One region of the Bradyrhizobium sp. 62B genome, then DNA from elsewhere that is predicted to be linked to it. Evidence: riboswitches for the same ligand, from Rfam matches in the RefSeq annotation. Region 1 holds a riboswitch; the other holds the start of a gene.

Region 1 (4,208 bases):
TTGTTGGGGTTGGCGAGCCAGACCAGTTTCGTGCGGGGCGTCACCGCCTTGAGGATGGCGTCGACGTCACAGGTGAGGTTGGTCTCCTGCGCGACCACGTTCTTGGCGCCGACCGCCATGGTCGCGATCGGGTAGACCAGGAAGCCGTGGGTGGTCGAGATCGCCTCGTCGCCGTGGCTGAGATAGGTGTGGGCCAGCAAATTGAGGATCTCGTCCGAGCCGGCGCCGCAGATGATGCGGTTGGGATCGAGCCCGAACGAGCGGCCGATCGCCTCGCGCAGCACGCGGGAGGTTCCTTCCGGATAGTCTTCCAGGTGATCCGCGACGCGCTTGAAGGCTTCGATCGCCTTGGGCGAGGGCCCGAACGGCGTCTCGTTGGCGGAGAGCTTGAACACCTTGCGGCCCGGCTCGGCGACCGGGCTCTTGCCGGGCGTGTAGGGCGCAATATCGAGAATGCCTGGATTCGGCACGGGGCGGGACATCTTGAACTCCGAAAATGGCGGGGCGGGCGCGCGGTTTACGATTTCGCCCCGGTCGGGGGCACCGTATAGCGCGTTGCGTGGCTGCCGACGAGGGCCACAGAGCGCACCGAGGCCCCCGCCTCGATCAGGGCAGCCCTGATTTTGTCGATGCTGGTCGCGCTCGTGACCGAGACCAGGAGCGCCGCGCCGTCGAAGGCGGTGTCGGGCACCGCCACGATCTCGGCGAGCGGCGAGAGCGCGCGCGCGACCTCCGCGTTCCAGCCGGACACGCGGACACTGAAGGTCTCGACCTCGGTCACCAGGGCGCTGTCGGCGACGCGCGAGATCGCGAAGACCGGCAATGCGGCCGGATGGTCGGCACGCTCGATGAAGGGCATCCGCGCGATGATCTTCGGCGCGCCGTCCGCTTCCAGCTCCAGCCACCACGGCGTGCGGCTCGAGGTTGCCGAGACCATTGCCAAATCGCCCTTGGATTTCGCCACCGCCTCGACCGCGGCCTGCGCGCTGAAATGGGCGACGTAAGGCACCGTGAAGCCGAAATTGAAGCGCACGGAATCGCGCATCGCCGCCTCGCTGGCCGAGATGTCGGCATGCACGGAGAACGGCGCCTGCACATAGGTGAAGGTCGAGATGATGACGCGCCAGATGCTCTCGACCGTGTCGAGCGGCAGGATGCCGCGATGGCGCTGCACGAGCTCGCGCATCATGGATGCCTCGCGCGCCGGGCGGAACGCCGAGCCGACCTCCTGGGTCTGCTTGACCTGGATCAGGCGGTCGATGATGTCGCCGCGCTGCATCAGCAGGCGGTGCATGCCCTCGTCGATCGCGTCGATCTCCTTGCGCAGTTCCTGCAGCGATGGTGGCGCGGGCGGACGTTGGGACATGTCTGGCTGTCGATCGTTCCGATGGGGGAATGCCCTGATTAGGCAGTCGGAGCGGCGAAAGCAAAGAGAAATGACGTCCTTTTCGTCCCGCGCGACAGAGGCGAATTGAACCGATCCGGGCCGCGACTTGACGAAAACCGCCCAAGACGGTAGTTTTTATCCGTTCCGTGGTCATTTGAGCCGGCCGGCTTGCAGCCACGTTAAAAAACTCGCTAAACAGGCCGGGGACGCTTCCGATCCCGGCCGAACCTATCGTTCAGGCCGGGTTTTTCATGGCCTGATGCAAGTGGCGATCAAGGTTTGATCGCGAACGAGGTCGATGGTCAGATGGGTGGCGTCAAGTCGATACCGAGTCCTGCGATCAGCGCCGACGAGCGGTCGCACGAGGTGGATCATCCGAGCTCGCAGATCGCGCATTTCGGCGCCGAGCAGCCGCTGCGGCTCGATTGCGGCGTCGATCTCTCCCCGTTCCAGATCGCCTATCAGACCTATGGCGAGCTCAACGCCGATCGCTCCAACGCAATTCTGATCTGCCATGCGCTGACCGGCGATCAGCATGTCGCCAATGTGCATCCCGTCACCGGCAAGTCCGGCTGGTGGGAGACGCTGGTCGGCCCCGGCCGCCCGATCGATCCCAAGCACTACTTCATCATCTGCTCCAACGTGATCGGCGGCTGCATGGGCTCGACCGGGCCGGCGTCGATCAATCCCGCCACCGGCAAGGTCTGGGGTCTCGAGTTTCCCGTCATCACGATTCCGGACATGGTGCGCGCGCAGGCGATGCTGATCGACCGGCTCGGCATCGACACGCTGTTCGCGGTGGTCGGCGGCTCGATGGGCGGCATGCAGGTGCTGCAATGGACCGCGGCGTATCCGGCCCGCGTGTTCTCCGCGCTGGCGATCGCCTGCGCGACGCGGCACTCGGCGCAGAACATCGCCTTCCACGAACTCGGCCGCCAGGCCGTGATGGCCGATCCCGATTGGCACGGCGGCAGCTATGCCGATCACGGCATCCATCCGCATCGCGGGCTCGCGGTGGCGCGCATGGCGGCGCACATCACCTATCTCTCGGACGCGGCGCTGCATCGCAAGTTCGGCCGGCGCATGCAGGACCGCGAGCTGCCGACCTTCTCGTTCGACGCCGACTTCCAGGTCGAGTCGTACCTGCGCTACCAGGGCTCTTCTTTCGTCGAACGCTTCGATGCCAATGCCTATCTCTATCTGACCCGCGCGATGGACTATTTCGACATCGCCGCCGACCATGGCGGCGTGCTCGCAAAGGCGTTCGCGGATATCAAGACCCGCTTCTGCGTCGTCTCCTTCACCAGCGACTGGCTGTTTCCGACCTCGGAATCGCGCGCGCTGGTGCATGCCCTGAACGCGTCGAGCGCGCGGGTGTCGTTCGCCGAGATCGAGACCGATCGCGGCCATGATGCCTTCCTGCTTGACGTTCCCGAATTCTTCGACATCTCCCGCGCCTTCCTGCAATCGGCAGGCAAGGCCCGCGGGCTGAAGGATAGCTAGCATGTCTGCGCAGGACGTATTGCCGCTGGGCGGCGTTACGACCGGACGGTCCGGTGATTTTCGCGCCGATCATCGGCTGGTGGCCGAAATGGTCAAGCCGGGCTCGAAGGTGCTCGACGTCGGCTGCGGCGAGGGCGACCTGCTTCAGCTCCTGGAGACCCGCGGCATCGACGGCCGCGGCATCGAGCTGTCGCGCGAGGGCGTCAATCGCTGCGTCGCCAAGGGCCTTGCGGTGGTGCAGGGCGATGCCGACACCGATCTCGTCAATTATCCCGATGACGCCTTCGACTACGTGATCCTGTCGCAGACGCTGCAGGCGACGCGGCAGCCGCGGGTGGTGCTGGAGAATCTGCTGCGCATCGGCCGCCGCGCAATCGTGTCGTTCCCGAATTTCGGCTTCTGGAAGATGCGGCTCCAGCTCCTGATCGGCGGCCACATGCCGCGCACCGAGAATTTGCCGGCGACCTGGTACGACACCGCCAACATCCATTTCTGCACCATCAAGGATTTCGTCGAGCTCTGCGACGAGATCAACGTCAAGATGGAGCGTTCGGTGGCGCTCGATCTCTACGGCCGTCCGGTGCCCTTGAACCTGCCCTGGTGGGTGTGGAACATGTTCGGCGAGCAGGGCGTGTTTCTGCTGAGCCGCGGCGGGGGGAAGTAGTCTCTCTCCGTCATTCCGGGGCGCGCGAAGCGCGAGCTCGGATGCGCAATTGCGCATCCGAGAATTCATCGTGCAACAGTGCCCCGCAGCCCGATGGAGTCCGGGCCTGCGCCTCCGGCGCATCCCGGAACGACAGCTAGTGTGGGGCCAGCGACCTCGGGTCGCGTACTGGCCAGCGTCCCGCTTCCACCAGCGTCACGAACCGTGCCACCGTCTCGTTGAACAGCGCGGGCTCTTCGAGATTGAGCACGTGGCCGGACTTCGGAAACATCGCGAGCCCCGCCGCGGGAAGGTGCTTCTTCAGGAACAGGCTCGCGCCGACGCAGGGATCGTCCTCATCACCGCAGATGATCAGTGCCGGCGTCGCGGCGGCGCGGATCGCGTCCGTCATCGTAAAGATCGAGGGGCGGCCGCCCTGGAAGCCGCGCATCGTGCGCGCCGAGCCTTTGGCGTCGTGCCGCGCCAGCGCGGCGTAGAAATCGGCGTGGCCGCGCGGATCCTTCACCAGGAAGGGGATCCGGCTCGGCGCCTCGCGCGTGACCTTTGCGACTTCCACCGAGCCCAGCGTCTCGAACTGCTCGGCATTGGCGCGACACTGCTTGCGCCAAGCCTCCAAATTCTCGATCTCCGAGCCGGAGCCGACGCCGGCCAGCG
Region 2 (4,208 bases), 1.3 Mb from region 1:
CTGACCGCGCCTGCGGCAGCAGCGCTGTTGTTGCTGGCGCCGGCCTCGCAATCGCATGCGCAGACCGCACAGGCGACGCCCGCGCCAGTGCAATCGGCTGATCCCGCCCCCACCTCGCCCTCGCAGACCACCGTTGCGGTGACCTCACCGGAGCAGCGCGGCGTCACGTCGCGCGCCATCGACAAGGTGAAGCAGGTCGCCAAATCCGCCGCCGATATTTTCAGCCGCGTGCCTTGCCTGCCGCCCAAAGACGCGAACAAGGGCGGCGCGAAGGCGATGGGCTCGCTGCCGCATGTCGCGGGCAAGCTCGTTGCGGGCAAGCCCGTCCTCATCGTCGCGTTCGGCTCGTCGTCGACCGCAGGCTTCGGCGCCAGCTCGCCGGAGTTCAACTATCCGAACCGGCTCGCCGCGCAGCTGCGCCGGCACTATCCGACCGCGGACATCACCGTCGTCAATGCCGGCGTCGGCGGCGAGGACGCGCCCGAGATGATGAAGCGCCTCCAGACGCAGGTGATCGACGTGCATCCGGATCTCGTGATCTGGCAGGTCGGCACCAACGCAGTGCTGCGCAATCTCGATCCCGGCGAGACCGCAAAACTGGTCGAGGACGGCATCAGCCGCATCCAGGCCGCGGGCGGCGCCGACATCGTGCTGGTCGATCCGCAATATTCGCCCGCCGTCAACCAGCGCAAGGAGAGTGCCGGCAAGATGGTGCACCTGCTCGGCAAGGTCGCCGAGCTGCGTCACGTCGGCATCTTTCCGCGCTTCGAGGTGATGCGCGACTGGCACGAGAACCAATCGATCCCGGTCGAGAGCTTCGTCATCGCCGACGGCCTGCACATGAACGATTGGGGCTATGCCTGCTTCGCGCAGCTGCTCGGCGACGACATCATCCGCTCCGTCGGCCAGATCAGGCTCGGCGTGAACGTGCCGGCGGACGTGCGGACGTACCGGCCGATGTGAAAAGACGGCGCGTAGGGCGGGGTTAGCCCTGTAGATGCGCGAAGCGCATCTGCTCGGCGTAACCCGCCATTGTCTGTCTGTGCGGAAACGGAAGCGGCGGGTTACGCCTTCGGCCAACCCGCCCTACCAAGCGATCACGCCTTCTCCAGCGCCGCCGTCAGATCCTCGATCAGATCGTCCGGATGCTCCAGGCCTGCCGAGAAGCGGATGAAACCTTCGCCGATGCCGAGCGCGGCGCGGTCTTCCGGTTTCAGGCGCTGATGCGTCGTGGTGGCCGGATGCGTGACGAGGCTCTTGGCGTCGCCGAGATTGTTCGAGATCCGCGCAAGCTTCAGCTCGTTGAGCACGCGGAACGCGGCAGCCTTGCCGCCCTTGACCTCGAAGCCGACCAGCGTCGAGCCGCCGCGCATCTGCTTTTTCACCAGCGCCGCCTGCGGATGATCGGCGCGTCCGGGATAGACCAGCCGTGCGATCTTCGGATGGCTCGCCAGCACCTCGGCGATGCGCGAGGCGGTATCGGTCTGCGCGCGCACGCGCACGCCCAGCGTCTCCAGACCCTTGAGCAGGACCCAGGCGTTGAACGGCGAGATCGACGGCCCGGTCTGGCGCATGAAATTGTGGATGTGTTCCGCGATGAAGGCTTCCGAGGACAGGATGATGCCGCCGAGGCAGCGGCCCTGGCCGTCGATATGCTTGGTCGCGGAATAGACCACCACGTCGGCGCCGAGCGCGAGCGGGCTCTGCCAGATCGGCGTTGCGAACACGTTGTCGACCACGAGCCGCGCGCCGCCCTTGTGCGCGATCTCGGCGATCCCGGGAATGTCGAGCACATCCAGCGTCGGATTGGTCGGGCTCTCCAGGAAGAACGTCTTGGTGTTCGGTCGCAATGCGCGCTGCCACTGGTCGAGGTCGAGCCCGTCGACCAGCGTGGTCTCGATGCCATAGCGCGGCAACAAGTCCTGCACGACGTAGAGGCACGAGCCGAACAGCGCCCGTGAGGCCACCACGTGATCTCCGGCCTTGAGCGGCGCCAGGATCGCGGTCGTCACCGCGGCCATGCCTGTCGCCGCCGAGCGGGCGGCTTCGGCGCCCTCGAGCTCGATCATGCGGCGCTCGAACATTGCGATGGTGGGATTGGAGTAGCGCGAATAGATGAAGCCCGGATCCTCGCCCTTGAACCGCGCCTCGCACTCCTCGGCGCTGTTGTAGACGTAGCCCTGGGTCAGGAACAGCGACTCCGACGTCTCGCCATATTGCGAGCGCAGGGTGCCGGAATGGACCAGGCGGGTTTCGGGGCGGTAAGCAGCAGGCGACTTCGACATAGGACCCTCCGACATGACCGTCTCGTCGAAGACGGTCACAAAAAAACCGGCCTGGATATCTCCACGGGCCGGGATCACAGAGGTCCCCGGCCTGTTTAGCGACTTATTTAACGTGGCTGCAAGCCGGCCGGCTCAAATCACCACGGGATAAGTGATGCTCATATTCCGCAATGCCCTTTCCGTCAAGGCGTCCATCGGATAGCCGTAAAAGACTTGTATTTCCGGCATGTCCGGATGCAATTGACCCCTGATGAGGACCCCCGGTTGACGTTCACGGTCGCGCCCGACGCCAATGGTATCCTGCCCGACCGCATGATCGCGGCGATGGCGGAGGCGGGGCTCATCCTGCCCGCCTATGATTTCGTCGAGAGCCAGATCCAGCCGGCGAGCCTCGATCTGCGCCTCGGCGACATCGCCTATCGCGTCCGCGCCAGCTTCCTGCCCGGTCCCGGCTCAACCGTCGCCGAGCGCATCGACGAATTGAAGCTGCACGAGTTCAGCCTCGCCGACGGTGCGGTGCTGGAGACCAACTGCGTCTACATCGTGCCGCTGCTGGAAAGCCTCGCGCTGCCGCCGGAGATCGTCGCGGCCGCGAACCCCAAGAGCTCGACCGGCCGGCTCGACGTCTTCACCCGCGTCATCGCCGACGGCACCCGCCGCTTCGACATGATCGGCGCCGGCTATCACGGTCCGCTCTATGCCGAGATCAGCCCGAAGACGTTTCCGGTGCTGGTCCGCGAGGGCTCGCGCCTCAGCCAAGTGCGCTTCCGCACCGGCGATGCCATCCTCAACGCCGACGAGCTCGACGGCCTGCACGCCACTAAGCGTCTCGTCGATGTCGACGATGCCGATCTGTCGGGCGGTGTCGCTGTCTCCGTCGACCTCTCCGGCGAGAAGGCGAGCGGCTTCGTCGGCTACCGCGCCAAGCGCCACACCGGCGTCGTCGACGTCGATCGCCGCTCCGGCTACGCGGTGGAAGATTTCTGGGAGCCGATCTCGGCCCGTCCCGACGGCAGCCTGATCCTCGATCCCGGCGAGTTTTACATCCTGGCGTCGAAGGAAGCCGTGCAGGTGCCTCCGGACTACGCCGCGGAGATGGTGCCATTCGATCCGCTGGTCGGCGAATTCCGCGTGCATTATGCCGGATTCTTCGATCCCGGCTTCGGCTATGCCGGCGCCGGTGGGCTGGGCTCGCGCGCCGTGCTGGAGGTGCGTTCGCGCGAAGTGCCGTTCATCCTCGAGCACGGCCAGATCGTCGGTCGCCTCGTCTACGAGAAGATGCTGGCCCGCCCCGACGCGATGTACGGCCAGCGCATCGGCTCCAATTACCAGGCCCAGGGCCTCAAACTATCGAAGCATTTCCGGGTGTAGCGCGATCCTGTAGCCCGGATGGAGCGCAAGCGTCATCCGGGACAGTCTCGCTTGTGGCACGATCCCGGATTGCGCTCCGCTCCATCCGGACTACGAGGTGACGAGATGAGCAATCCATCCGAACTCGACGCAAAGATTGCCGAGAACGTCGCGGACGCGCTGATCTATTCGGATCGGTCCGGCACGATCATGCGGTGGAACGGTGCAGCGACGGCCCTGTTCGGCTTCACCGCCGCGGAAGCGCTCGGCCAGAATCTCGACCTGATCATTCCCGAACATCTGCGCGCCGCGCACTGGAAAGGTTTCGAGGCCGCGCTCGCGAGCGGCAGCGTGAAGCTTGCGGGCAAGCCGACGCTGACCCGCGCGCTGCACAAGAGCGGACGCAAGCTCTACATCGAGATGACGTTCGCATTGGTGCGGGATTCCGGCGGCAACGTGCTGGGATCAGTGGCGATGGCGCGCGACGTCACCGAACGGGTCGAGCGTGAGCGCGCAGCCAAGACGCCGCCGCAAACTTCGTGATGCGGAATTGGCGGGCGCTCGCGCAGGGCG

The links. A riboswitch is a leader RNA that binds a small molecule or an ion and turns the genes downstream of it on or off. The one in region 1 is predicted to bind S-adenosylmethionine.
Region 2: linked by a shared signal. The riboswitch ahead of ML401_RS33610 (O-succinylhomoserine sulfhydrylase) and the one ahead of ML401_RS04505 (homoserine O-acetyltransferase) in region 1 are both predicted to bind S-adenosylmethionine.

The regions. Positions count from the first base shown of each region.
Region 1 covers NZ_CP092841.2:948,831-953,038, forward strand. Annotated here, with positions in the region: gene hisC (histidinol-phosphate transaminase) at 1-482, opposite strand, end outside; gene ML401_RS04500 (chorismate mutase) at 518-1,366, opposite strand; SAM riboswitch at 1,524-1,603, shown strand; gene ML401_RS04505 (homoserine O-acetyltransferase) at 1,694-2,890, shown strand; gene metW (methionine biosynthesis protein MetW) at 2,892-3,554, shown strand; gene ML401_RS04515 (alpha/beta fold hydrolase) at 3,691-4,208, opposite strand, start outside.
Region 2 covers NZ_CP092841.2:6,988,097-6,992,304, reverse strand. Annotated here, with positions in the region: gene ML401_RS33615 (SGNH/GDSL hydrolase family protein) at 1-963, shown strand, start outside; gene ML401_RS33610 (O-succinylhomoserine sulfhydrylase) at 1,098-2,285, opposite strand; SAM riboswitch at 2,360-2,439, opposite strand; gene ML401_RS33605 (2'-deoxycytidine 5'-triphosphate deaminase) at 2,520-3,656, shown strand; gene ML401_RS33600 (PAS domain S-box protein) at 3,762-4,178, shown strand.